Regions from separate parts of the Romboutsia lituseburensis genome, predicted to be linked through region 2. Evidence: a T-box and tRNA genes for the amino acid it is inferred to sense, from the RefSeq annotation. Region 2 holds a T-box; the other regions hold tRNA genes.
The links. The T-box of region 2 lies ahead of ileS (isoleucine--tRNA ligase). A T-box ahead of a tRNA ligase gene usually reads a tRNA of that ligase, here a tRNA-Ile.
Positions count from the first base shown of each region.

Region 1: it has a tRNA-Ile gene. The T-box ahead of ileS (isoleucine--tRNA ligase) is inferred to sense a tRNA for this amino acid. The anticodon was not compared.
Region 3: it has a tRNA-Ile gene. The T-box ahead of ileS (isoleucine--tRNA ligase) is inferred to sense a tRNA for this amino acid. The anticodon was not compared.

Region 1 covers NZ_JANQBQ010000001.1:2,429,376-2,438,416, forward strand. Annotated here, with positions in the region: rRNA gene NWE74_RS11770 (16S ribosomal RNA) at 1-158, shown strand, start outside; rRNA gene NWE74_RS11775 (23S ribosomal RNA) at 398-3,299, shown strand; rRNA gene rrf (5S ribosomal RNA) at 3,433-3,549, shown strand; tRNA gene NWE74_RS11785 (tRNA-Leu) at 3,555-3,643, shown strand; tRNA gene NWE74_RS11790 (tRNA-Met) at 3,654-3,729, shown strand; tRNA gene NWE74_RS11795 (tRNA-Glu) at 3,736-3,810, shown strand; tRNA gene NWE74_RS11800 (tRNA-Gly) at 3,820-3,893, shown strand; tRNA gene NWE74_RS11805 (tRNA-Val) at 3,906-3,981, shown strand; tRNA gene NWE74_RS11810 (tRNA-Asp) at 3,989-4,065, shown strand; tRNA gene NWE74_RS11815 (tRNA-Asn) at 4,082-4,157, shown strand; tRNA gene NWE74_RS11820 (tRNA-Thr) at 4,162-4,236, shown strand; tRNA gene NWE74_RS11825 (tRNA-Tyr) at 4,242-4,326, shown strand; tRNA gene NWE74_RS11830 (tRNA-Leu) at 4,339-4,423, shown strand; tRNA gene NWE74_RS11835 (tRNA-Gly) at 4,439-4,513, shown strand; tRNA gene NWE74_RS11840 (tRNA-Arg) at 4,528-4,604, shown strand; tRNA gene NWE74_RS11845 (tRNA-Gln) at 4,614-4,689, shown strand; tRNA gene NWE74_RS11850 (tRNA-Lys) at 4,695-4,770, shown strand; tRNA gene NWE74_RS11855 (tRNA-Ser) at 4,776-4,864, shown strand; tRNA gene NWE74_RS11860 (tRNA-Phe) at 4,868-4,943, shown strand; tRNA gene NWE74_RS11865 (tRNA-Met) at 4,953-5,029, shown strand; tRNA gene NWE74_RS11870 (tRNA-Ile) at 5,039-5,115, shown strand; tRNA gene NWE74_RS11875 (tRNA-Pro) at 5,132-5,208, shown strand; tRNA gene NWE74_RS11880 (tRNA-His) at 5,221-5,297, shown strand; tRNA gene NWE74_RS11885 (tRNA-Cys) at 5,307-5,380, shown strand; tRNA gene NWE74_RS11890 (tRNA-Leu) at 5,393-5,481, shown strand; tRNA gene NWE74_RS11895 (tRNA-Met) at 5,492-5,567, shown strand; tRNA gene NWE74_RS11900 (tRNA-Glu) at 5,574-5,648, shown strand; tRNA gene NWE74_RS11905 (tRNA-Gly) at 5,658-5,731, shown strand; tRNA gene NWE74_RS11910 (tRNA-Val) at 5,744-5,819, shown strand; tRNA gene NWE74_RS11915 (tRNA-Asp) at 5,827-5,903, shown strand; tRNA gene NWE74_RS11920 (tRNA-Asn) at 5,920-5,995, shown strand; tRNA gene NWE74_RS11925 (tRNA-Thr) at 6,000-6,074, shown strand; tRNA gene NWE74_RS11930 (tRNA-Tyr) at 6,080-6,164, shown strand; tRNA gene NWE74_RS11935 (tRNA-Leu) at 6,177-6,261, shown strand; tRNA gene NWE74_RS11940 (tRNA-Arg) at 6,278-6,354, shown strand; tRNA gene NWE74_RS11945 (tRNA-Gln) at 6,364-6,439, shown strand; tRNA gene NWE74_RS11950 (tRNA-Lys) at 6,445-6,520, shown strand; tRNA gene NWE74_RS11955 (tRNA-Ser) at 6,526-6,614, shown strand; tRNA gene NWE74_RS11960 (tRNA-Phe) at 6,618-6,693, shown strand; tRNA gene NWE74_RS11965 (tRNA-Met) at 6,703-6,779, shown strand; tRNA gene NWE74_RS11970 (tRNA-Ile) at 6,789-6,865, shown strand; tRNA gene NWE74_RS11975 (tRNA-Pro) at 6,882-6,958, shown strand; tRNA gene NWE74_RS11980 (tRNA-His) at 6,971-7,047, shown strand; tRNA gene NWE74_RS11985 (tRNA-Lys) at 7,054-7,129, shown strand; tRNA gene NWE74_RS11990 (tRNA-Cys) at 7,151-7,224, shown strand; tRNA gene NWE74_RS11995 (tRNA-Arg) at 7,233-7,309, shown strand; tRNA gene NWE74_RS12000 (tRNA-Val) at 7,330-7,405, shown strand; gene NWE74_RS12005 (YaaL family protein) at 7,580-7,834, shown strand; gene NWE74_RS12010 (hypothetical protein) at 7,852-8,265, shown strand; rRNA gene NWE74_RS12015 (16S ribosomal RNA) at 8,686-9,041, shown strand, end outside.
Region 2 covers NZ_JANQBQ010000001.1:1,716,228-1,725,268, reverse strand. Annotated here, with positions in the region: gene NWE74_RS08410 (alanine/glycine:cation symporter family protein) at 1-338, shown strand, start outside; gene NWE74_RS08405 (HlyD family efflux transporter periplasmic adaptor subunit) at 539-1,657, shown strand; gene NWE74_RS08400 (YggS family pyridoxal phosphate-dependent enzyme) at 1,666-2,367, shown strand; gene NWE74_RS08395 (cell division protein SepF) at 2,404-2,868, shown strand; gene NWE74_RS08390 (YggT family protein) at 2,903-3,178, shown strand; gene NWE74_RS08385 (RNA-binding protein) at 3,191-3,976, shown strand; gene NWE74_RS08380 (DivIVA domain-containing protein) at 3,987-4,523, shown strand; T-box leader at 4,592-4,827, shown strand; gene ileS (isoleucine--tRNA ligase) at 4,930-8,037, shown strand; gene NWE74_RS08370 (AbgT family transporter) at 8,577-9,041, shown strand, end outside.
Region 3 covers NZ_JANQBQ010000001.1:2,281,667-2,290,707, reverse strand. Annotated here, with positions in the region: gene lysS (lysine--tRNA ligase) at 1-909, shown strand, start outside; gene NWE74_RS11060 (hypothetical protein) at 1,215-1,400, shown strand; rRNA gene NWE74_RS11055 (16S ribosomal RNA) at 1,645-3,147, shown strand; tRNA gene NWE74_RS11050 (tRNA-Ala) at 3,259-3,334, shown strand; rRNA gene NWE74_RS11045 (23S ribosomal RNA) at 3,516-6,417, shown strand; rRNA gene rrf (5S ribosomal RNA) at 6,543-6,659, shown strand; tRNA gene NWE74_RS11035 (tRNA-Glu) at 6,663-6,737, shown strand; tRNA gene NWE74_RS11030 (tRNA-Val) at 6,745-6,820, shown strand; tRNA gene NWE74_RS11025 (tRNA-Asp) at 6,827-6,903, shown strand; tRNA gene NWE74_RS11020 (tRNA-Asn) at 6,919-6,994, shown strand; tRNA gene NWE74_RS11015 (tRNA-Thr) at 6,999-7,073, shown strand; tRNA gene NWE74_RS11010 (tRNA-Tyr) at 7,079-7,163, shown strand; tRNA gene NWE74_RS11005 (tRNA-Leu) at 7,176-7,260, shown strand; tRNA gene NWE74_RS11000 (tRNA-Arg) at 7,277-7,353, shown strand; tRNA gene NWE74_RS10995 (tRNA-Gln) at 7,363-7,438, shown strand; tRNA gene NWE74_RS10990 (tRNA-Lys) at 7,444-7,519, shown strand; tRNA gene NWE74_RS10985 (tRNA-Ser) at 7,525-7,613, shown strand; tRNA gene NWE74_RS10980 (tRNA-Ser) at 7,628-7,719, shown strand; tRNA gene NWE74_RS10975 (tRNA-Pro) at 7,730-7,806, shown strand; tRNA gene NWE74_RS10970 (tRNA-Ile) at 7,813-7,889, shown strand; tRNA gene NWE74_RS10965 (tRNA-Trp) at 7,900-7,975, shown strand; tRNA gene NWE74_RS10960 (tRNA-Pro) at 8,014-8,090, shown strand; tRNA gene NWE74_RS10955 (tRNA-Ile) at 8,099-8,175, shown strand; tRNA gene NWE74_RS10950 (tRNA-Phe) at 8,185-8,260, shown strand; tRNA gene NWE74_RS10945 (tRNA-Met) at 8,268-8,344, shown strand; rRNA gene NWE74_RS10940 (16S ribosomal RNA) at 8,469-9,041, shown strand, end outside.

The DNA of each region.
Region 1 (9,041 bases), 710 kb from region 2:
GGGTCTTGTACACACCGCCCGTCACACCACGGGAGTTGGAGGCGCCCGAAGCCGGATAGCTAACCTTTTGGAAGCGTCCGTCGAAGGTGAAGCCAATAACTGGGGTGAAGTCGTAACAAGGTAGCCGTATCGGAAGGTGCGGCTGGATCACCTCCTTTCTAAGGAGAATTACCTACTGTTTAATTTTGAGGGTTCATTCCTCAAAATTAGTACTTAATTGTACTTTAGTACTTTGAAAACTGTATAACATTTAGTGATATGACATCATTTTATATATGAAGAAGATAACTTCTAAAAATATCATCGACAAGAAAAGTCTTTAAAATTACAAACTTTAAGCACTGGAATAAACTGAGTGAATACGAAGTTTGTTCAGTAGCGATAACTTTTAATAACTGGTCAAGTTATTAAGGGTGCAGGGCGGATGCCTTGGCACTAGGAGCCGATGAAGGACGCGATAAGCTGCGATAAGCTTCGGGGAGTTGCACGTAAACTTTGATCCGAAGATTTCCGAATGAGGAAACTCACTTAGAGTAATGTCTAAGTATTGTTAAGTGAATACATAGCTTAATGAGGGGAACCCGGGGAACTGAAACATCTAAGTACCTGGAGGAAAAGAAAGAAATTCGATTCCGTAAGTAGCGGCGAGCGAACGCGGATAAGGCCAAACCAATGAAGTTTTCTTCATTGGGGTTGCGGACATGCAACATGGATGCACTATCGTAAATGAAGAGAGTTGGAAAGCTCCGCCATAGAAGGTAATAGCCCTGTAATTGAAACGAGAAAGCTACTAGCATGATCCAGAGTACCACGGGACACGTGAAACCCTGTGGGAAGCAGGAGGGACCATCCTCCAAGCCTAAATACTACCTAGTGACCGATAGCGCATAGTACCGTGAGGGAAAGGTGAAAAGAACCCCGGGAGGGGAGTGAAATAGAACCTGAAACCCTGCACTTACAAGCTGTGGGAGCACATTTCTTGTGTGACCGCGTACTTTTTGTAGAACGGGCCAACGAGTTACGTTAAGTAGCAAGGTTAAGCACTTCAGGTGTGGAGCCGTAGCGAAAGCGAGTCTTAAATGGGCGACCTAAGTTACTTGACGTAGACCCGAAACCGGGCGACCTATCCATGAGCAGGTTGAAGCGAAAGTAAAATTTCGTGGAGGACCGAACCCACGAGCGTTGAAAAGCTCGGGGATGACTTGTGGATAGCGGTGAAATTCCAATCGAGCCCGGAGATAGCTGGTTCTCCCCGAAATAGCTTTAGGGCTAGCCTCAAGCGTAGAGAAACGGAGGTAGAGCACTGAATGTCCTAGGGGGTATTGCACTTACCGAAGACTATCAAACTCCGAATGCCGTTTTCTTTTACTTGGGAGTCAGACTGTGGGTGATAAGATTCATAGTCAAGAGGGCAACAGCCCAGATCGTCAGCTAAGGTCCCTAAATGTACGTTAAGTGGTAAAGGATGTGGGATTGCACAGACAACCAGGATGTTGGCTTAGAAGCAGCCACTCATTTAAAGAGTGCGTAATAGCTCACTGGTCGAGTGATCCTGCGCCGAAAATTTCCGGGGCTAAAACGTACTACCGAAGCTACGGCATCATTATGATGGGTAGGGGAGCTTCGTATGCAGGCTGAAGCATGACCGTAAGGACATGTGGACAGTATACGAGTGAGAATGTTGGCATGAGTAGCGAGACGTGGGTGAGAATCCCACGGGCCGTAAACCCAAGGTTTCCAGGGGAAGGTTCGTCCGCCCTGGGTTAGTCGGGACCTAAGCCGAGGCCGAAAGGCGTAGGTGATGGACAACAGGTTGATATTCCTGTACCGCCAATAAGCGTTTGAGAAATGGGATGACACAGTAGGATAAGCTAACCACACTGTTGGTTATGTGTGGCTAAGTACTGAGGCAGTCTAGATAGGCAAATCCGTCTAGATAATGCTGGGGTACGATGGGGAGCGAAATTTAGTAGCGAAGTAGCTGATTTCACACTGTCGAGAAAAGTCTCTATCGAGTTTAAAGGCGCCCGTACCGTAAACCGACACAGGTGGGTGAGGAGAGTATCCTAAGGCCAGCGAGAGAACTATTGTTAAGGAACTCGGCAAAATGACCCCGTAACTTAGGGAGAAGGGGTGCCATCCTTTGGATGGCCGCAGAGAATAGGCCCAAGCGACTGTTTACCAAAAACACAGGTTTCTGCTAAGTCGCAAGACGATGTATAGGAGCTGACGCCTGCCCGGTGCTGGAAGGTTAAGGGGATCTGTCAGGAGCAATCCGAAGCAGTGAACTTAAGCCCCAGTAAACGGCGGCCGTAACTATAACGGTCCTAAGGTAGCGAAATTCCTTGTCGGGTAAGTTCCGACCCGCACGAAAGGCGTAACGATTTGGGCACTGTCTCAACAATAGACTCGGTGAAATTGTAATCCCGGTGAAGATGCCGGGTACCTGCGACAGGACGGAAAGACCCCATGGAGCTTTACTGTAGCTTGACGTTGGGTCTTGGTACTACATGTACAGGATAGGTGGGAGACTATGAAGCATGAACGCCAGTTTGTGTGGAGTCATCCTTGGGATACCACCCTTGTAGTACTGGGATCCTAACCATAGGCCTTGAATCAGGTCTTGGGACACCGTCAGGTGGGCAGTTTGACTGGGGCGGTCGCCTCCTAAAAAGTAACGGAGGCGCTCAAAGGTTTCCTCAGCACGGTCGGAAATCGTGCGAAGAGTGCAAAGGCAAAAGGAAGCTTGATTGCAAGACATACAGGTCGAGCAAGGACGAAAGTCGGACTTAGTGATCCGGTGGTACCGCATGGAAGGGCCATCGCTCAACGGATAAAAGCTACCCTGGGGATAACAGGCTTATCTCCCCCAAGAGTCCACATCGACGGGGAGGTTTGGCACCTCGATGTCGGCTCATCACATCCTGGGGCTGTAGTAGGTCCCAAGGGTTGGGCTGTTCGCCCATTAAAGTGGTACGCGAGCTGGGTTCAGAACGTCGTGAGACAGTTCGGTCCCTATCCGTCGCAGGCGTAGGAAATTTGAGGAGACCTGTCCTTAGTACGAGAGGACCGGGATGGACGTACCTCTGGTGTACCAGTTGTTCTGCCAAGGGCATGGCTGGGTAGCTATGTACGGAATGGATAAGCGCTGAAAGCATCTAAGCGCGAAGCCAACTTCAAGATAAGATTTCCCACCGTAAGGGTAAGACCCCAGGAAGACTACCTGGTTGATAGGTCGAAGGTGTAAGTGCAGTAATGTATTTAGCTTATCGATACTAATAGGTCGAGGACTTGACCAATAAATGATTCACTCTAAATGATATACAGTTTTCAAAGTATTAATAAAAAACTTTAAAAAAAGTAGTTGACATTTTAATTATAAAATGTTAATATAATACTTGTCCTAAGGGATGACAAAATAAAACAAAATTATGTGGTTATTATAGCAAAGAGGATACACCTGTTCCCATTCCGAACACAGAAGTTAAGCTCTTTAGCGCTGATGGTACTTGGGGGGCGACCCCCTGGGAGAGTAAGACGTAGCCACGTGATGTGCCGAAGTGGCGGAACTGGCAGACGCACAGGACTTAAAATCCTGCGGGACTTACCTCTCGTACCGGTTCGATTCCGGTCTTCGGCACCATTAACACCATCGCGGGGTGGAGCAGTTGGCAGCTCGTTGGGCTCATAACCCAAAGGTCGCAGGTTCGAGTCCTGCCTCCGCAACCATTATATGGCCCATTGGTCAAGCGGTCAAGACACCGCCCTTTCACGGCGGTAACAGGGGTTCGATTCCCCTATGGGTCACCAATTAAATATGCGGGTGTAGCTCAATGGTAGAGTTCCGGCCTTCCAAGCCGGCTGTGAGGGTTCGATCCCCTTCACCCGCTCCAGATTAAATTTATGGGACTATAGCTCAGCTGGGAGAGCACCTGCCTTACAAGCAGGGGGTCACAGGTTCGAGCCCTGTTAGTCCCACCATATATGCGGCCTGGTAGTTCAGCTGGTTAGAATGCCAGCCTGTCACGCTGGAGGTCGAGGGTTCGAGTCCCTTCCAGGTCGCCAACTTAATTAAATACGCGGGAATATGGCTCAGTTGGTAGAGCAATTGACTGTTAATCAATGGGTCACAGGTTCGAGTCCTGTTATTCCCGCCAATATGCTAGTGTGGCTCAACGGTAGAGCAGCTGACTTGTAATCAGCAGGTTGTAGGTTCGATTCCTATCACTAGCTCCATACACGGAGGATTTCCCGAGCGGCCAAAGGGGGCAGACTGTAAATCTGTTAGCAGTGCTTTCGGTGGTTCGAATCCACCATCCTCCACCAAAAATAAAGAATGCGGATGTGGCGGAATTGGCAGACGCACCAGACTTAGGATCTGGCGCTTTACGGCGTGGGGGTTCGACTCCCTTCATCCGCACCACTTTATATCACTGATGCGGGAATAGTTCAGTGGTAGAGCGCAACCTTGCCAAGGTTGAAGTCGCGAGTTCGAATCTCGTTTCCCGCTCCAAAACAAAACAATGTGGGTGCATAGCTCAGCTGGATAGAGCAACGCCCTTCTAAGGCGTGTGTCCGGGGTTCGAATCCCTGTGCGCTCACCACATTTACATAGGGAATTCGCCAAGTCGGTAAGGCATAGCACTTTGACTGCTACATGCGTAGGTTCGAGTCCTGCATTCCCTGCCAAATATGATCCATTAGCTCAGTCGGTAGAGCACCTGACTTTTAATCAGGGTGTCCCGCGTTCGAGTCGCGGATGGATCACCAATTACGGAGAGGTGTCCGAGTGGTTTAAGGAGCTGGTCTTGAAAACCAGTGATGCTTAACGGCACCGTGGGTTCGAATCCCACCCTCTCCGCCAAATGCCCAGATAGCTCAGTCGGTAGAGCAAGGGACTGAAAATCCCTGTGTCGATGGTTCGATTCCATTTCTGGGCACCAATAAAATGTGGCGGTATAGCTTAGTTGGCTAGAGCGTTCGGTTCATACCCGAAAGGTCACAGGTTCGACTCCTGTTACCGCTACCAAATTAATGTGGACCATTAGCTCAGTTGGTTAGAGCGCCCGGCTCATAACCGGTAGGTCTGGGGTTCGAGTCCCTGATGGTCCACCACGTTAATTTAAAAGTTCGAGGTGTAGCGCAGTTTGGTAGCGCACCTGGTTTGGGACCAGGGGGCCGGGGGTTCGAGTCCCTTCACCTCGACCAATATAAAATATGGTGGGTATAGCTCAGTTGGTTAGAGCGCCAGATTGTGGCTCTGGAGGTCGTGAGTTCGACTCTCATTATCCACCCCATTAAAATAAGGCGACATAGCCAAGTGGTAAGGCAGTGGACTGCAACTCCTTGATCCCCAGTTCGAATCTGGGTGTCGCCTCCACTAAAATTAAATGCCGAAGTGGCGGAACTGGCAGACGCACAGGACTTAAAATCCTGCGGGACTTACCTCTCGTACCGGTTCGATTCCGGTCTTCGGCACCATTAACACCATCGCGGGGTGGAGCAGTTGGCAGCTCGTTGGGCTCATAACCCAAAGGTCGCAGGTTCGAGTCCTGCCTCCGCAACCATTATATGGCCCATTGGTCAAGCGGTCAAGACACCGCCCTTTCACGGCGGTAACAGGGGTTCGATTCCCCTATGGGTCACCAATTAAATATGCGGGTGTAGCTCAATGGTAGAGTTCCGGCCTTCCAAGCCGGCTGTGAGGGTTCGATCCCCTTCACCCGCTCCAGATTAAATTTATGGGACTATAGCTCAGCTGGGAGAGCACCTGCCTTACAAGCAGGGGGTCACAGGTTCGAGCCCTGTTAGTCCCACCATATATGCGGCCTGGTAGTTCAGCTGGTTAGAATGCCAGCCTGTCACGCTGGAGGTCGAGGGTTCGAGTCCCTTCCAGGTCGCCAACTTAATTAAATACGCGGGAATATGGCTCAGTTGGTAGAGCAATTGACTGTTAATCAATGGGTCACAGGTTCGAGTCCTGTTATTCCCGCCAATATGCTAGTGTGGCTCAACGGTAGAGCAGCTGACTTGTAATCAGCAGGTTGTAGGTTCGATTCCTATCACTAGCTCCATACACGGAGGATTTCCCGAGCGGCCAAAGGGGGCAGACTGTAAATCTGTTAGCAGTGCTTTCGGTGGTTCGAATCCACCATCCTCCACCAAAAATAAAGAATGCGGATGTGGCGGAATTGGCAGACGCACCAGACTTAGGATCTGGCGCTTTACGGCGTGGGGGTTCGACTCCCTTCATCCGCACCACTTTATAAAACAATGTGGGTGCATAGCTCAGCTGGATAGAGCAACGCCCTTCTAAGGCGTGTGTCCGGGGTTCGAATCCCTGTGCGCTCACCACATTTACATAGGGAATTCGCCAAGTCGGTAAGGCATAGCACTTTGACTGCTACATGCGTAGGTTCGAGTCCTGCATTCCCTGCCAAATATGATCCATTAGCTCAGTCGGTAGAGCACCTGACTTTTAATCAGGGTGTCCCGCGTTCGAGTCGCGGATGGATCACCAATTACGGAGAGGTGTCCGAGTGGTTTAAGGAGCTGGTCTTGAAAACCAGTGATGCTTAACGGCACCGTGGGTTCGAATCCCACCCTCTCCGCCAAATGCCCAGATAGCTCAGTCGGTAGAGCAAGGGACTGAAAATCCCTGTGTCGATGGTTCGATTCCATTTCTGGGCACCAATAAAATGTGGCGGTATAGCTTAGTTGGCTAGAGCGTTCGGTTCATACCCGAAAGGTCACAGGTTCGACTCCTGTTACCGCTACCAAATTAATGTGGACCATTAGCTCAGTTGGTTAGAGCGCCCGGCTCATAACCGGTAGGTCTGGGGTTCGAGTCCCTGATGGTCCACCACGTTAATTTAAAAGTTCGAGGTGTAGCGCAGTTTGGTAGCGCACCTGGTTTGGGACCAGGGGGCCGGGGGTTCGAGTCCCTTCACCTCGACCAATATAAAATATGGTGGGTATAGCTCAGTTGGTTAGAGCGCCAGATTGTGGCTCTGGAGGTCGTGAGTTCGACTCTCATTATCCACCCCATAAAGTGATCCATTAGCTCAGTCGGTAGAGCACCTGACTTTTAATCAGGGTGTCCCGCGTTCGAGTCGCGGATGGATCACCATTTTATTATAATTTAAAATAAGGCGACATAGCCAAGTGGTAAGGCAGTGGACTGCAACTCCTTGATCCCCAGTTCGAATCTGGGTGTCGCCTCCATAAAATGTGCGCCCATAGCTCAACTGGATAGAGTGTCTGACTACGAATCAGAAGGTTAGGGGTTCGAGTCCCTTTGGGCGCACCATACAAATAAATGCTAAATGCGGGATTATAGCTCAGCTGGGAGAGCACCTGCCTTACAAGCAGGGGGTCACAGGTTCGAGCCCTGTTAATCCCACCAGTAACCTCTAGTGATATTCACTAGAGGTTTTTTATATGTAATATTTGATAAGTTTATATTTTTATAATGAAATTTATTTAATAAAGTATTTATTAAATTTACATAAAATGGTATATTGATTTTAGAAAATGTCAAAATTCTTAATAAATATGAAAATTATTAGGGAGGATGATTATGTCTAAAATAAATAAAATAATAAATAAAGAGAAAGATAAACAAAAACTTATAAAGGAAATAAATAGAGCTAAACTAGATGTAGAAACTGCAGAACACTTTTTTCAAATTGTAAGTGACCCAGAGTTGGTAGATGTAGCTATCTATGAACTAGAAGCGAAAAAATCCAGATATAGATATTTAATAAAGGTGGCTAAAGATAAAGGGATAAAGAAAACTTTACAAGAGTCATTAATAGAGGCATTGGCTAAATAGATTAAGGAGAGAATAGTATGTATATAGTTTTCGGAAATGAAATAATAGATAGTAGTGAAATAAAAGATATGATAGAGTCTAATAGTAATTTTAAAGTAGATAAAGATATGACTAAAGGAACAAAGAGAGAAGATGCACTAGCATATCAAATAAGTATAAGTATAGATGAATTAAATCAAATAATAAAAGAAGAGTATGAAATAGAAGAATTAGAAAGTGAAGATTTATTTGATGAATATATGACTTTATCTGATGAATTAGCAATGGAATTAGAAGAATTGATGCCAGAAGAGGTAATAATGAATGCTAGAGCATATAAATGGGATAACTCAGAAGATAGAATAAGGGTTATTATAGCAATGGCTCATAGTGAACTAGGTGAGCTTAAGGTATCAGATTTAACTAAGAGATTACTTTCGCAAGTAGACTAGGAATAAATAATATAAATTGATTATATTTAAAAATTATGTAAAATTGATTATATTAATGAAAAAATGAATAAAATAATCAATTTTACATAATATAATATTGTTGATTAAAGTGAGTATTTTAGCTAGATGCAATAATTTCTTTAAATAAATAAAAAAAATATACAAAAAAGTATTGACGATATATTATAAAGATGATATAGTATTACTTGTCCTTAAGAAAAGGGCAAACAAGAAAAAATAACTTAAGAAAAAGTTAACAAAGTAAAAAAACTTTGATAAACTAAGGAAGTTGTTAGAAAATGAACTTTGAAAATTAAACAGTAGGTTAATTTATAGAAACAAATATAATTCTTTATAGAATTAAACACAAACAACCAAGCCAGATATTCAGATAATGATTAGCTGAGCAATGGACAACTTTTATTTGAGAGTTTGATCCTGGCTCAGGATGAACGCTGGCGGCGTGCCTAACACATGCAAGTCGAGCGATCTTCTTCGGAAGAGAGCGGCGGACGGGTGAGTAACGCGTGGGTAACCTGCCCTGTACACACGGATAACATACCGAAAGGTATGCTAATACGGGATAACATACTTTTATCGCATGGTAGAAGTATCAAAGCTCCGGCGGTACAGGATGGACCCGCGTCTGATTAGCTAGTTGGTAAGGTAACGGCTTACCAAGGCGACGATCAGTAGCCGACCTGAGAGGGTGATCGGCCACATTGGAACTGAGACACGGTCCAAACTCCTACGGGAGGCAGCAGTGGGGAATATTG
Region 2 (9,041 bases):
TTAATTTAGCTTATTTATATAAAAAGATATTTAAAGGCAATGACAACTCGAAAAAATATGTAATGGTAGGTTTAAAAATAGTGTTATTATGTGCAACTTATTATGGATGCATAAAAACAGCAACATTGGCTTGGGCAATGGGGGATATAGGTGTAGGTATGATGGCATGGTTAAATATAATAGCTATATTGATAATAGCCAAACCTGCATTAGTAGCTCTCAAAGATTATGAAGAGCAAAAGAAAGCTAATATACCTAGAGAAAATATAAACTTTGATCCTATCAAACTAGGAATTGAAAATGCAGATTTTTGGGTAGAAAAATTAAAAAATAAATAATTGAAATTATAAAATAGGCTAATTTATTAAATTAGTCTATTTTCATGTTGAAAGCATTTACTTACATAATTAAAATTAGCTACTTATGTTACACATTAGCGTTAAATATGTATTTTAGTAGAAATTATAAAAAGTATGTAATCCTTTTGTAAATTACAATAAGAGGATATATGGTGGTTATTGGAGAAATAATTAAGTAAATTATTTGCATTGAAAGGAGAAAAATATTGAGAAAAATAAGACGCTCTAAGGTTTTAATACTAGGAGTATTTATATATTTAATATTTCAAATATCACTAGTATTTTTAAGTAAAAATACAAAAACACTAGCATTAGAAGTAGAGGAGTTTAAAGCCACTATGAAAACTAAGGGTATAATAGTTAGAGAAGAGTATTTAATAACTTCACAGGATAATGGGATTTTAGATTTAAAATTTAAAGATGGAGATAAAGTAAGGAAAAATGAAACAATAGCATATATAAAGAAAGATAAAAAAGTCGATAAAATAGATAAAAAAATAAATAAAGCTAATGAAGACATTAAAAATATTACAAAATCAGTAAGTGAGTCAAGTAATGAAATAGCTAAAGAAATAGAAGAAAATAAATTAAAAAATAAAAAAGAGGAGAAAAAAATTCTTCAAAGTGAAAAAGAAAAAAGTACATCTTATGTTAGTACAGAAGTGTCAGGAGTTATATCATATAAGTTTGATAATATGGAAAATAAATATACACTGGATGAATTGAAAAAAATAACTAGTAACGATATAGAAAAAGAAGAAAATAACTATACACAAGTAAAAGATAATTCGACAATAAAAAAAGGAGAACCTATAGCTAGAATTATAAATAATTATGAATCTTATATAGTAACATGCATATCAAAAGATGAATCAAAAAATTTTGTAAAAGGTGAAACTTTAAAAATAGTATTAAATAAAGAAGAAATAGATGCGAAAGTAGATCAAATAGAAAAAAATGGATCAAATGTTACTATTATATTTAAAATAACTAATCAAAATGTAGGAATTTACGATACAAGAGTAGAAGAATTTGATATAATATATAAACAAATAGAAGGTTTAAAAATACCTAAAAGTTCTGTAAAAGTTGTCAATGGAAAAAAAGGCGTATATGTAGTAAATGAACAAACTCAAGATATTGAATTTATAGAATTAGAAGGAATAGAACATGAAGATAAGGAGTTTGTATATCTAGATTATTATAAAAACAATATAGATGGATCCAAGACGGTTAATTTATACGATGAGATTATTTTAAGGCCAAATGCTATAAATAAAAATATTAAAATGAAGTAGGTGAAAAAATGAGTGACATAAAGGAAAACTTAAATTACATAAGAAATAATATAAAAAAATCAACAGAAAAATCGAATAGAAAAGAAAATGATGTTATGTTGTTAGCTGTGACTAAAACCGTAGATGTAGATGATGTACAAGAAGCCATAAACAATGGAGTAACAGATGTAGGTGAAAATAAACCACAAGAGCTTGCTAGGAAGTATGAAGTATTAGGTGATAAGGTTAATTGGCATTTAATAGGAAGTTTACAAACTAATAAAGTAAAGTATATAATAGACAAGGTCTACATGATACATTCATTAGATAGAGAAGTTTTATGTGAAGAAATTCAAAAAAGAGCCGAAAAAATAAATAGAACAATAAATTGTTTAGTTCAAGTAAATATATCAAAAGAAGAAAGTAAGCATGGATTAGAAGAAGGCAATGTTTTAGAATTTATTGAAAATGTATCTAACAAATACAAAAATATAAGAATAAGAGGTCTTATGACTATGGCACCTTTTACTGAAGATGAAGAAGCTGTAAGAAAAGTATTTAAGGGGCTTAAAGATTTATCTATAAGTATTGAACAAAAAAATATTCCGAATGTATCTATGGAATACTTATCTATGGGTATGAGTAATGATTATGAAATAGCCATAGAAGAAGGATCAACGATTGTAAGAGTAGGGACGTCAATATTTGGAGCAAGAAACTATAATAAATAGCAAACTAATGAATAAATATTAAGGAGGAAGTTAACAATGGGAGATGGATTATTTTCGAAATTCAAAAACTGGGTGGTTGATGAAGATGATGATTATGAGTACATGGAAGAAGAAGAAGAGATAGTTGTAGAAGAAGAAGAAATAGGTGAAGGAATTGGTAATGCAATAAAAAGTACAAATAATATTGTTAAATTACATACTACTACACAAATGAAAGTAGTAATAGTAGAGCCTAAAAAGTATGATGAAGTAACTACTATAGCGGATCATTTAAAAAGTAAGAGAGCTGTTATAGTTAACTTAGAAAACTTAAATGATGCTACAGCTAGAAAATCTATATTTGATTTTATGAATGGAGCAGTATATGTATTAGATGGAACAATACAAAAGGTATCTAAAGCAATATTTATATTAGCACCTAATAATGTAGACATAGATGCTAGTATAAAAAAAGAGCTTGAAAATAGTAAAACATTATTCCCTTGGCAAAATACAAAATAATAAAAAAATAAATAAAAAGTAGAGGGGTTTTTAGATGAGTACAAGTTTAATAGGGTATGCACTATATAAGCTATTTGATATATTGATATGGATCATAGTTATTAGAAGTTTTATGACTTGGATACCTAATTTAATGAATAGTGATATAGGAAGTAGTATATATAATTTTTTAAACAGTGTTACATATCCAATAGAAGCACCTATAAGAAATGTAATGTATAAATACAGTAGTGGACCAGTAGATTTTTCTCCTATGATAGCTATATTAGTTTTAATGCTATTAAAGAGGGTTGCGCTATTAATATTCTAGTAAGGCGATATAATGGAAAAATTAAAATTAACTAACCATATTAAAGATATAGATTTAAAAAATAAAATGTTTAAAATTATAGATAAAGCTAACAGCTGTCTAAAAAATTATGATGTGAAACAAACAGATTTTTTTAATCCTTATGAAATAAAAAATGCTATTTCCATACTTAATTCAAATAGCGACTTAAAATATGCAGTTGATGGTGGATATGATAATGCAGAAAGATGCGCTATATTTATATATCCATTTTATATGGAATATGAAGATATAAATCAAGGTTTAAGATTCCTACAAATAGAAGGTAATTTTAAATTTAGAAATGTATCTCATAAAGACTATTTAGGTGCTATATTAAGCTTAGGTATAAAAAGAGAAAAGGTTGGAGATATTATTATACATGATAATTTTTGTCAATTAATAGTTAGCGAAGATATTTGTGATTTTATATTAATTAATTTGAATAAAGTAGCTAGAAACAATGTAAAAGTTTTTGAAATAAATAAAAGCGACATAATCGAGAGTAGACCAAGCTATAAAGAATTATCTTTTACTGTATCTTCTCAGCGTATAGATTGTATAATTAGCGGTCTATACAATATATCTAGACAGGAAAGTATTAAATGTATAAATAGTGAAAGAGTTCAAGTTGATTATGAAAAAATAACAACTCCATCTAAAGAAATAAAAGATGAATCACTAATTTCTGTTAGAGGTAAAGGAAGATCTAAAATAGTAAAAATTGGTGAAATCACTAAAAAAGGAAGAATAAAAATTGAAGCTAAGTTAATAATATAGGAGGAAATATATGCTAACTCCAATAGAGATAGAAAACAAAGAGTTTAAAAAGGCAATAAGAGGATTCAAAGAAGAGGAAGTAGATGAATTTCTAGATATAGTTAAAGAAGACTTTGAAGTTTTATATAGAGAAAATGTAGAGCTTAAAGAAAAAGTAAGACTATATCAAGATCAAATAAATAAATATGAAAATATAGAGGAAACTTTAAAGGCGACTCTTATAAGAGCAGAAAGTGTTGCTGAAGATACTTGTAGTGCAGCTAATAAAAAAGCTAAAATAATGATTGAAGAAGCTGACTTAAAATCTAGACAAATAATAGAACAAGCAAATAACAGGGTCGTAGATATAAGAAAAGAATATGATGAAATGGTAAAAGAATTTAAAATATTTAGAAATAAATTCAAGTCATTATTAGAAGATGAAATAAGAAGTATAGACGAAATATTTTATAATGTAGATGATAATAATGGACGTGGTTTTGAAACAACAACACTGTTTGATTTAGAAAAAGGAACAGAAGTTGCTGTAACAATGGAACAACCTTAATTAAAAAAATATTGACTATTACAAAAACTTGTTATAAAATTTCATATTATATAACAAAATATAATTATATAAAAGCTATGATGGAGACAGTAAGCTTTAAATAATTTCACAGAGAGTTGGGTAAGCTGAGAACCAATAAATTTATAAAGTCGAAGATCACTCCTAAGCTGCAGGCTGAACGATTATAATCAATTAAGCTGAGCCGGTTAGTGCCGTTAAACTATACTATAGAGTGCTATAAAATATTTTATTAATAATATTTTATAGAATTAGGGTGGTAACGCGATTAATACTCGTCCCTTTTATTAGGGGGCGGGTTTTTTTATGTAAAAATAAACTCCACTATATTAACACCTGGGTATATACAAGGTTATAAATAAAATAAATTTAAAGAAAGGGTGATATTATGGCAAACTTTAAGCCATTAGTAGACAGTTCTGTAAAACAAGCAGAAGCAGAGGTTTCAAAATATTGGAATGATATCAATATGCTTGAAAAAACTTTAGAAAAAGGTAAAAATGATCCAAGTTTTGTATTCTATGAAGGACCACCAACAGCAAATGGAAATCCTGGAATACATCACGTTATAGCTAGAACATTAAAAGATTCAGTTTGTAGATACAAGACTATGAACGGATATCAAGTAAAGAGAAAAGCTGGATGGGATACTCATGGATTACCTGTAGAAATACAAGTAGAAAAAGAATTAGGATTATCTGATAAGCAACAAATAGAAGCTTATGGACTAGATAAATTTAATGCTAAATGTAGAGACTCTGTATTTTCTTTTGAAAAACAATGGAGAGAAATGACAGAAAGAATGGCATATGAAATAGACCTAGATAATCCATATATAACATTAGATAATAACTATATAGAATCTGTATGGTGGATATTAGATAAATTTAATAAAGAAGGGTATGTATATGAAGGGCATAAGATACTTCCATATTGCCCAAGATGTGGGACAGGACTTGCATCACATGAAGTTGCTCAAGGGTACAAAGAAGTTAAAAATAACACAGTAATAGCTAAGTTTAAAAGAGCTGATGCTAATGAATATTTCTTAGCTTGGACAACTACTCCATGGACATTACCTTCAAATGTTGCTTTAACAGTAGGACCAGAGGTTGACTATATAAAAGTTAAACAAAATGATGAAGTATATTATGTTGCAAAAGCTTTAGCTAATAAAGTATTAGGTGAAGATTATGAAGTATTAGAAGAAATGAAAGGTAAAGATTTAGAGCATATACAATATGAACAATTAATGCCTTTTGTTGAAACTGATGAAAAAGCATTCTTCGTAACTTGTGGTGATTATGTAACAACTGAAGATGGTACAGGTATAGTACATACTGCTCCAGCATTTGGTGAAGATGACTACAATTTAGGTAGAAAATACGGTTTACCAGTATTACAACCAGTAGATGAAAGCGGTAAGTTTACAACTACTCCATGGGAAGGAAAATTTGTCATGGAAGAAGGAGTAGACGTTGAAATAATAAAATGGTTACACGGAGAAAATAAATTATTCAGCAAAGAAAAGGTAGCTCATAACTATCCTCACTGTTGGAGATGCCAAACTCCACTTGTATACTATGCTAAGCCAAGCTGGTATATAGAAATGACAAAATTAAAAGATAAATTAATCGAAAATAATAATACAGTTGAATGGTATCCATCTTTCGTAGGAGAAGGAAGATTCGGTAACTGGTTAGAAAACTTAAATGACTGGGCAATATCTAGAAGTAGATATTGGGGAACTCCTTTAAATATATGGAAGTGTGAATGTGGACATAAAGACTCAGTTGGTTCAAGAGAAGAATTAGCTAAAAAGGCTATAGAGGATGTAAATCCAGAAACAGTAGAGTTACACAGACCATATGTTGATGATATACATTTAAAATGTGAGTGCTGTGGAAAGCCAATGACAAGAGTAACAGAAGTTATAGACTGTTGGTTTGACAGTGGATCAATGCCATTTGCACAACATCATTATCCATTTGAAAACAAGGAAAACTTTGAAGAATTATTCCCTGCTGACTTTATATGTGAAGGGATAGATCAAACAAGAGGATGGTTCTATTCGTTACTTGCAATATCTACATTTGTTATGGGGAAAGCTCCATACAAGAGAGTTTTAGTTAATGATCTTGTACTTGACAAAGAAGGTAAAAAGATGAGTAAGTCTAGAGGAAATACTGTAAATCCATTTGAATTATTTGATCAACACGGAGCAGATGCTTTAAGATGGTACTTATTATACGTATCTCCACCATGGACTCCAACAAGATTTGATGTTGATGGTTTAAAAGAAGTTCAAAGTAAGTTCTTAGGAACTATGAAAAATGTATATAACTTCTTCACATTATATGCAAATATGGATGAAGTAAATCCAACTGAATTCTTTGTAGAATACAAAGATAGACCAGAATTAGATAGATGGATATTATCTAAGTTTAACAACTTAAAGAAAGAAGTAGAAGAAAACTTAGCTATATTTGAATTAAATAAAACAGTAAGAATGATACAAGATTTCATAAATGAAGATTTATCTAACTGGTATATAAGACGTTCAAGAAGAAGATTCTGGGCAACTGAATTAACAGAAGATAAAAAATCAGTGTATAACACAACTTATGAGATATTAACAGAGCTTTGTGGTTTAATAGCTCCATTTGCTCCATATATATCTGAAGAAATATATAGAAACTTAACTAATGAAGTTTCAGTTCACTTAAGTTCATATCCAAAAGCTAATTTAGAGTTAATAAACAATGAATTAGAAATTAAAATGGACTTAGTTAAGAATCTAGTTACTTTAGGTAGAGCATCAAGAGAAGCTACAAGAATAAAAGTACGTCAACCAATACAAAAAGTATTAGTAGATGGAAAATATGAAGAAACTATAAGTGATGTAGTAGAATTAATAAAAGAAGAGCTTAATGTAAAGGAAGTTGTATTTGCTAAAGACCTAGGCGAATATATGAACTTTACATTAAAGCCAAACTTTAAAGTATTAGGACCTGTATTAGGTGCAAAAATGAAATTCTTTGCTGGAGCTTTAAATAAGTTAAATCCTAGTGAAGTAGTACCTAAATTAGAAAATGGAGAAAGTTTAACTGTAGATATAGATGGAGAAAACTTTGAATTTAACAAAGAGCATGTATTAGTTAATATATCTGCTAAAGAAGGATTTAATGTATCTATGGAAAATAACTTATTCGTTATATTAGATACTACATTAACTACAGAGTTAATAGAAGAAGGATATGCAAGAGAATTTATATCTAAAATACAACAATTAAGAAAAGCAAGTAATTTTGATGTATTAGACAACATAGATATAGAATTCTGTTCTGATGATGAGATAGCAAATGCAGTTGAAAATTACAAAGATTATATAAAATCAGAAACTTTAGCTTTAGAAATAACTAGAGTAAGTGATGAAAGCTTAGAAAAACATAACTTAAATGACCATATGACAGGTATAAAAGTTACAAGAAAATAATATGAAAAACTCCTCATAGTAGTAATTCTACGAGGAGTTTTTTTGTAAAATATGGAAATTATAATAGATAAAAAAATAACCTTATAAAACTTAATTAAAATAAAAAGTCAGAAGTATTAATTTTAAGGATATAAAATTAAAAATAAAATATAATGTTAAAAAAATATCAATAAGATTAGAATTAAAATTAAAAAAATAAGTCTAAAACTAAAAAAAGATAAAAAAATAAAGTATAAATATTTAAAGGTTTTGAAAATTTAAAAATTTTCAAATGGAAAATAATTTAAAAAAACTTTAAAAAAGTATATAAAAAAACAATATAAAATATAAAAATACCTTTTAAAAATGTTTTTATAAGCTGAAAAACTTAATAAAATAAAGTTAAAACTAAAAAAATACACTTAAAATAAAAAGAAAGTGATGAATTTTATAAAAAAATTAGAAATTGCATGAAAACAATGAAAACGGTGTCGAAATGTGATAGAATTAACTTGGGTATTATATAAAAAGTTAGAAAATTGAGGGAGGAAAAAAATTTAATGGATGTAAGTGCAAAAACACAAGAAAAGAAAAAGATGGGGTTTATGGACAAGATAGAAAAGCTTGGAAATAAATTACCTCATCCAGTTCTGATGTTTATATACATTGGAATGTTTGTATTAGTTCTTTCAGCAGTACTAGGAAGTCTAGGAGTGGTAGCTCATACAGAGCTAGGAGATTTCCCAATAAACAACTTGTTAGGTCAAAAGCCTATAGAAGTATTAAAAGTAGGTCCTACAGGGACACAAGTCGCAGAGGTATACTCTAATGGTTTATCATATGTAGTTGGAACTGCAATAGCTAACTTTATGAATATGTATGCAATAGGTACTATATTAATAATAATGTTAGCAATAGGTCTTATGGAACAAAGTGGATATTTATCAATGGCAATGAAAAGTATAGTTCAAGCTACTCCAATGAAGCTTGTTACTCCAGTTGTTATATTCTTAGGGGTTATGTCT
Region 3 (9,041 bases), 570 kb from region 2:
CCAATATTAAACACTATAGCTGGTGGAGCTAATGCTAGACCATTCATGACTCACCACAATACATTAGATATACCTATGTATATGAGAATAGCTAATGAATTATACTTAAAGAGACTTATAGTAGGTGGATTTGATAAAGTATATGAAATGGGAAGAATGTTCAGAAATGAAGGTATGTCTATAAAGCATAACCCTGAATACACTGCTATAGAATTATACCAAGCTTATGCAGATTATACAGATATGATGGAAATAACAGAAAATGTTGTTGCTCATATGGCTGAAGCTGCAACAGGAAGCATGAAAATAAATTACCAAGGAACTGAAATAGACTTTACTCCTCCATGGAGAAGAATGACAATGGAAGACTGTGTAAAAGAATACACAGGTGTAGATTTCTCTACTATAAATACAGATGAAGAAGCTTTAGCTGTTGCTAAGGAAAAAGGAATAGAGTTAACTCCTGGAATGAGAAGAGGAGAGGTTATAAATGCATTCTTCGAAGAATTCGGAGAAGATAAATTAATTCAACCTACTTTTATAACACATCATCCAGTTGAAGTATCACCGCTTGCTAAAAGAAATGTAGAGGATCCAAGAAGAACTGATAGATTCGAAGCTTTTGCAAATAAATGGGAGCTAGCTAATGCGTTCTCTGAACTTAATGACCCAATAGATCAAAAAGGAAGATTCATGGATCAATTAAGAAAGAAAGAGCTAGGAGACGATGAAGCTTGTGATATGGACGAAGATTTCATAAATGCTTTAGAAGTAGGTCTACCTCCTACAGGTGGTTTAGGAATAGGTATAGATAGAGTTATGATGTTATTAACTAATGCTCCATCTATAAGAGACGTTATATTATTCCCAACAATGAAACCATTAGGAAAAAATTCAGACGAAGAATAATAAATGAAAAGATATCTCTGCTAAAGAGATATCTTTTTTTTATGTATAAAATAATAAAAAACGAAGAAAATAAGTAGGGAAAATTTTATTATAGCTAGTATACGATAAAAACAGTTACCAAATAAAACAAAGATTTTAACAGTAAACTTTAAAAATTACTAAAGAAAACTAGAAGTGTAATAGGATTACTGATAAAAAACATAATAAAAAAAAGTAAATTGCAGATATATAGAATAATTTTTATAAAGGAAACTATCATTAAAATAAAGAAAGGTATATAAAAATATAAATTGGGGGTATGTAATATGTCGCAAGTTATTAATTGGATTTGTTTGATCAGTATTACTTTTCTTATAATGGACATAATGGTATTTTTTTGTAAAGATGTTATGTGTATAATGAAGTCTTCTACCAAGAAAAAACGTACAAATGTTGCTAAAACTAATGTTAAGGTTAATGAGTATGTTTATGAAACTAAGATAGCAAAATAAAATTTATAAAAAAATAAAAAAAGTTTAAAAAAACTATTGACGATTTAAAAATGAGATGGTATAGTTATACTTGTCCTTAAGAAAAGGGCAAAAATAAAGAAAAAACTCGCAAGAGTTAATGATAAGAACTTTGAAAATTAAACAGTAGGTTAATTTATAGAAACAAACATAATTCTTTATAGAATTAAACACAAACAACCAAGCCAGATATTCAGATGATGATTAGCTGAGCAATGGACAACTTTTATTTGAGAGTTTGATCCTGGCTCAGGATGAACGCTGGCGGCGTGCCTAACACATGCAAGTCGAGCGATCTTCTTCGGAAGAGAGCGGCGGACGGGTGAGTAACGCGTGGGTAACCTGCCCTGTACACACGGATAACATACCGAAAGGTATGCTAATACGGGATAACATACTTTTATCGCATGGTAGAAGTATCAAAGCTCCGGCGGTACAGGATGGACCCGCGTCTGATTAGCTAGTTGGTAAGGTAACGGCTTACCAAGGCGACGATCAGTAGCCGACCTGAGAGGGTGATCGGCCACATTGGAACTGAGACACGGTCCAAACTCCTACGGGAGGCAGCAGTGGGGAATATTGCACAATGGGCGAAAGCCTGATGCAGCAACGCCGCGTGAGCGATGAAGGCCTTCGGGTCGTAAAGCTCTGTCCTCAAGGAAGATAATGACGGTACTTGAGGAGGAAGCCCCGGCTAACTACGTGCCAGCAGCCGCGGTAATACGTAGGGGGCTAGCGTTATCCGGAATTACTGGGCGTAAAGGGTGCGTAGGTGGTTTCTTAAGTCAGAAGTGAAAGGCTACGGCTCAACCGTAGTAAGCTTTTGAAACTAAGAGACTTGAGTGCAGGAGAGGAGAGTAGAATTCCTAGTGTAGCGGTGAAATGCGTAGATATTAGGAGGAATACCAGTTGCGAAGGCGGCTCTCTGGACTGTAACTGACACTGAGGCACGAAAGCGTGGGGAGCAAACAGGATTAGATACCCTGGTAGTCCACGCCGTAAACGATGAGTACTAGCTGTCGGGGGTTACCCCCCTCGGTGGCGCAGCTAACGCATTAAGTACTCCGCCTGGGAAGTACGCTCGCAAGAGTGAAACTCAAAGGAATTGACGGGGACCCGCACAAGTAGCGGAGCATGTGGTTTAATTCGAAGCAACGCGAAGAACCTTACCTAAGCTTGACATCCTTTTGACCTCTCCCTAATCGGAGATTTCCCTTCGGGGACAGAAGTGACAGGTGGTGCATGGTTGTCGTCAGCTCGTGTCGTGAGATGTTGGGTTAAGTCCCGCAACGAGCGCAACCCTTGCCTTTAGTTGCCAGCATTAAGTTGGGCACTCTAGAGGGACTGCCAGGGATAACCTGGAGGAAGGTGGGGATGACGTCAAATCATCATGCCCCTTATGCTTAGGGCTACACACGTGCTACAATGGGTGGTACAGAGGGCGGCCAAGTCGTGAGGCGGAGCTAATCCCTTAAAGCCATTCTCAGTTCGGATTGTAGGCTGAAACTCGCCTACATGAAGCTGGAGTTACTAGTAATCGCAGATCAGAATGCTGCGGTGAATGCGTTCCCGGGTCTTGTACACACCGCCCGTCACACCACGGGAGTTGGAGGCGCCCGAAGCCGGATAGCTAACCTTTTGGAAGCGTCCGTCGAAGGTGAAGCCAATAACTGGGGTGAAGTCGTAACAAGGTAGCCGTATCGGAAGGTGCGGCTGGATCACCTCCTTTCTAAGGAGAATTGCCTACTGTTTAATTTTGAGAGTTTTTATAAAAAAATAAAAATTCTTATTGACAAAAAATGACTTAGATAGTAAAATATCTACTGTCGAAAAATAGTATGGGGGTGTAGCTCAGCTGGGAGAGCACTTGCCTTGCACGCAAGGGGTCAGGAGTTCGATCCTCCTCATCTCCACCATTAGTACTTTAAGCAACGGAATAAGTTGAGCGTATGCGAAAATTATTCGTTGGCGATGTACTTTAGTACTTTGAAAACTGTATAACATTTAGTGATATGACATCATTTTATATATGAAGAAGATAACTTTTAAAAATATCATCGACAAGAAAAGTCTTTAAAATTACAAATTTTAATAACTGGTCAAGTTATTAAGGGTGCAGGGCGGATGCCTTGGCACTAGGAGCCGATGAAGGACGCGATAAGCTGCGATAAGCTTCGGGGAGTTGCACGTAAACTTTGATCCGAAGATTTCCGAATGAGGAAACTCACTTAGAGTAATGTCTAAGTATTGTTAAGTGAATACATAGCTTAATGAGGGGAACCCGGGGAACTGAAACATCTAAGTACCTGGAGGAAAAGAAAGAAATTCGATTCCGTAAGTAGCGGCGAGCGAACGCGGATAAGGCCAAACCAATGAAGTTTTCTTCGTTGGGGTTGCGGACATGCAACATGGATGCACTATCGTAAATGAAGAGAGTTGGAAAGCTCCGCCATAGAAGGTAATAGCCCTGTAATTGAAACGAGAAAGCTACTAGCATGATCCAGAGTACCACGGGACACGTGAAACCCTGTGGGAAGCAGGAGGGACCATCCTCCAAGCCTAAATACTACCTAGTGACCGATAGCGCATAGTACCGTGAGGGAAAGGTGAAAAGAACCCCGGGAGGGGAGTGAAATAGAACCTGAAACCCTGCACTTACAAGCTGTGGGAGCACATTTCTTGTGTGACCGCGTACTTTTTGTAGAACGGGCCAACGAGTTACGTTAAGTAGCAAGGTTAAGCACTTCAGGTGTGGAGCCGTAGCGAAAGCGAGTCTTAAATGGGCGACCTAAGTTACTTGACGTAGACCCGAAACCGGGCGACCTATCCATGAGCAGGTTGAAGCGAAAGTAAAATTTCGTGGAGGACCGAACCCACGAGCGTTGAAAAGCTCGGGGATGACTTGTGGATAGCGGTGAAATTCCAATCGAGCCCGGAGATAGCTGGTTCTCCCCGAAATAGCTTTAGGGCTAGCCTCAAGCGTAGAGAAACGGAGGTAGAGCACTGAATGTCCTAGGGGGTATTGCACTTACCGAAGACTATCAAACTCCGAATGCCGTTTTCTTTTACTTGGGAGTCAGACTGTGGGTGATAAGATTCATAGTCAAGAGGGCAACAGCCCAGATCGTCAGCTAAGGTCCCTAAATGTACGTTAAGTGGTAAAGGATGTGGGATTGCACAGACAACCAGGATGTTGGCTTAGAAGCAGCCACTCATTTAAAGAGTGCGTAATAGCTCACTGGTCGAGTGATCCTGCGCCGAAAATTTCCGGGGCTAAAACGTACTACCGAAGCTACGGCATCATTATGATGGGTAGGGGAGCTTCGTATGCAGGCTGAAGCATGACCGTAAGGACATGTGGACAGTATACGAGTGAGAATGTTGGCATGAGTAGCGAGACGTGGGTGAGAATCCCACGGGCCGTAAACCCAAGGTTTCCAGGGGAAGGTTCGTCCGCCCTGGGTTAGTCGGGACCTAAGCCGAGGCCGAAAGGCGTAGGTGATGGACAACAGGTTGATATTCCTGTACCGCCAATAAGCGTTTGAGAAATGGGATGACACAGTAGGATAAGCTAACCACACTGTTGGTTATGTGTGGCTAAGTACTGAGGCAGTCTAGATAGGCAAATCCGTCTAGATAATGCTGGGGTACGATGGGGAGCGAAATTTAGTAGCGAAGTAGCTGATTTCACACTGTCGAGAAAAGTCTCTATCGAGTTTAAAGGCGCCCGTACCGTAAACCGACACAGGTGGGTGAGGAGAGTATCCTAAGGCCAGCGAGAGAACTATTGTTAAGGAACTCGGCAAAATGACCCCGTAACTTAGGGAGAAGGGGTGCCATCCTTTGGATGGCCGCAGAGAATAGGCCCAAGCGACTGTTTACCAAAAACACAGGTTTCTGCTAAGTCGCAAGACGATGTATAGGAGCTGACGCCTGCCCGGTGCTGGAAGGTTAAGGGGATCTGTCAGGAGCAATCCGAAGCAGTGAACTTAAGCCCCAGTAAACGGCGGCCGTAACTATAACGGTCCTAAGGTAGCGAAATTCCTTGTCGGGTAAGTTCCGACCCGCACGAAAGGCGTAACGATTTGGGCACTGTCTCAACAATAGACTCGGTGAAATTGTAATCCCGGTGAAGATGCCGGGTACCTGCGACAGGACGGAAAGACCCCATGGAGCTTTACTGTAGCTTGACGTTGGGTCTTGGTACTACATGTACAGGATAGGTGGGAGACTATGAAGCATGAACGCCAGTTTGTGTGGAGTCATCCTTGGGATACCACCCTTGTAGTACTGGGATCCTAACCATAGGCCTTGAATCAGGTCTTGGGACACCGTCAGGTGGGCAGTTTGACTGGGGCGGTCGCCTCCTAAAAAGTAACGGAGGCGCTCAAAGGTTTCCTCAGCACGGTCGGAAATCGTGCGAAGAGTGCAAAGGCAAAAGGAAGCTTGATTGCAAGACATACAGGTCGAGCAAGGACGAAAGTCGGACTTAGTGATCCGGTGGTACCGCATGGAAGGGCCATCGCTCAACGGATAAAAGCTACCCTGGGGATAACAGGCTTATCTCCCCCAAGAGTCCACATCGACGGGGAGGTTTGGCACCTCGATGTCGGCTCATCACATCCTGGGGCTGTAGTAGGTCCCAAGGGTTGGGCTGTTCGCCCATTAAAGTGGTACGCGAGCTGGGTTCAGAACGTCGTGAGACAGTTCGGTCCCTATCCGTCGCAGGCGTAGGAAATTTGAGGAGACCTGTCCTTAGTACGAGAGGACCGGGATGGACGTACCTCTGGTGTACCAGTTGTTCTGCCAAGGGCATGGCTGGGTAGCTATGTACGGAATGGATAAGCGCTGAAAGCATCTAAGCGCGAAGCCAACTTCAAGATAAGATTTCCCACCGTAAGGGTAAGACCCCAGGAAGACTACCTGGTTGATAGGTCGAAGGTGTAAGTGCAGTAATGTATTTAGCTTATCGATACTAATAGGTCGAGGACTTGACCAATAAATGATTCAATCTAAATGATATACAGTTTTCAGAGTATTAACTCTAAAAAATAAAAAAATATATTGACAGAAAAAGAAAAAAATGTTAATATAATACTTGTCCGAAAGAGGACAAAAACACAATGTGGTTATTATAGCAAAGAGGATACACCTGTTCCCATTCCGAACACAGAAGTTAAGCTCTTTAGCGCTGATAGTACTTGGGGGGCGACCCCTTGGGAGAGTAAGACGTAGCCGCGTTGAGGCCCATTGGTCAAGCGGTCAAGACACCGCCCTTTCACGGCGGTAACAGGGGTTCGATTCCCCTATGGGTCACCAATATCCCGGGACTATAGCTCAGCTGGGAGAGCACCTGCCTTACAAGCAGGGGGTCACAGGTTCGAGCCCTGTTAGTCCCACCAATACGCGGCCTGGTAGTTCAGCTGGTTAGAATGCCAGCCTGTCACGCTGGAGGTCGAGGGTTCGAGTCCCTTCCAGGTCGCCAATTAAATTAATACGCGGGAATATGGCTCAGTTGGTAGAGCAATTGACTGTTAATCAATGGGTCACAGGTTCGAGTCCTGTTATTCCCGCCAATATGCTAGTGTGGCTCAACGGTAGAGCAGCTGACTTGTAATCAGCAGGTTGTAGGTTCGATTCCTATCACTAGCTCCAAATGTGGAGGATTTCCCGAGCGGCCAAAGGGGGCAGACTGTAAATCTGTTAGCATTGCTTTCGGTGGTTCGAATCCACCATCCTCCACCAAAAATAAAGAATGCGGATGTGGCGGAATTGGCAGACGCACCAGACTTAGGATCTGGCGCTTTACGGCGTGGGGGTTCGACTCCCTTCATCCGCACCACTTTATAAAACAATGTGGGTGCATAGCTCAGCTGGATAGAGCAACGCCCTTCTAAGGCGTGTGTCCGGGGTTCGAATCCCTGTGCGCTCACCACATTTACATAGGGAATTCGCCAAGTCGGTAAGGCATAGCACTTTGACTGCTACATGCGTAGGTTCGAGTCCTGCATTCCCTGCCAAATATGATCCATTAGCTCAGTCGGTAGAGCACCTGACTTTTAATCAGGGTGTCCCGCGTTCGAGTCGCGGATGGATCACCAATTACGGAGAGGTGTCCGAGTGGTTTAAGGAGCTGGTCTTGAAAACCAGTGATGCTTAACGGCACCGTGGGTTCGAATCCCACCCTCTCCGCCATTACTTAAATATTCGGAGAAGTACTCAAGTGGCTCAAGAGGATCCCCTGCTAAGGGATTAGGCTGGGTAAACCGGTGCGAGGGTTCGAATCCCTCCTTCTCCGCCAGTTAAAGTGTCGAGGTGTAGCGCAGTTTGGTAGCGCACCTGGTTTGGGACCAGGGGGCCGGGGGTTCGAGTCCCTTCACCTCGACCAAGAGATGGACCATTAGCTCAGTTGGTTAGAGCGCCCGGCTCATAACCGGTAGGTCTGGGGTTCGAGTCCCTGATGGTCCACCAAAAATTTTATAGGGGTGTAGCTCAGTTGGTAGAGCGTCGGTCTCCAAAACCGTGCGCCGGGGGTTCGAGTCCCTCCACCCCTGCCACTTTTTTATAAAATTCAAATTAGAAGAAATAATTATTTCGAGGTGTAGCGCAGTTTGGTAGCGCACCTGGTTTGGGACCAGGGGGCCGGGGGTTCGAGTCCCTTCACCTCGACCAAGTAATTAGGGCCTATAGCTCAGGTGGTTAGAGCGCACGCCTGATAAGCGTGAGGTCGCTGGTTCGAGTCCAGCTAGGCCCACCAAAAGTATTTGCCCAGATAGCTCAGTCGGTAGAGCAAGGGACTGAAAATCCCTGTGTCGATGGTTCGATTCCATTTCTGGGCACCATTTATGTGGCGGTATAGCTTAGTTGGCTAGAGCGTTCGGTTCATACCCGAAAGGTCACAGGTTCGACTCCTGTTACCGCTACCATATAAGAACTTTGAAAATTAAACAGTAGGTTAATTTATAGAAACAAACATAATTCTTTATAGAATTAAACACAAACAACCAAGCCAGATATTCAGATAATGATTAGCTGAGCAATGGACAACTTTTATTTGAGAGTTTGATCCTGGCTCAGGATGAACGCTGGCGGCGTGCCTAACACATGCAAGTCGAGCGATCTTCTTCGGAAGAGAGCGGCGGACGGGTGAGTAACGCGTGGGTAACCTGCCCTGTACACACGGATAACATACCGAAAGGTATGCTAATACGGGATAACATACTTTTATCGCATGGTAGAAGTATCAAAGCTCCGGCGGTACAGGATGGACCCGCGTCTGATTAGCTAGTTGGTAAGGTAACGGCTTACCAAGGCGACGATCAGTAGCCGACCTGAGAGGGTGATCGGCCACATTGGAACTGAGACACGGTCCAAACTCCTACGGGAGGCAGCAGTGGGGAATATTGCACAATGGGCGAAAGCCTGATGCAGCAACGCCGCGTGAGCGATGAAGGCCTTCGGGTCGTAAAGCTCTGTCCTCAAGGAAGATAATGACGGTACTTGAGGAGGAAGCCCCGGCTAACTACGTGCCAGCAGCCGCGGTAATACGTAGGGGGCTAGCGTTATCCGGAATTACTGGGCGTAAAGGGTGCGTAGGTGGTTTCTTAAGTCAGAAGTGAAAGG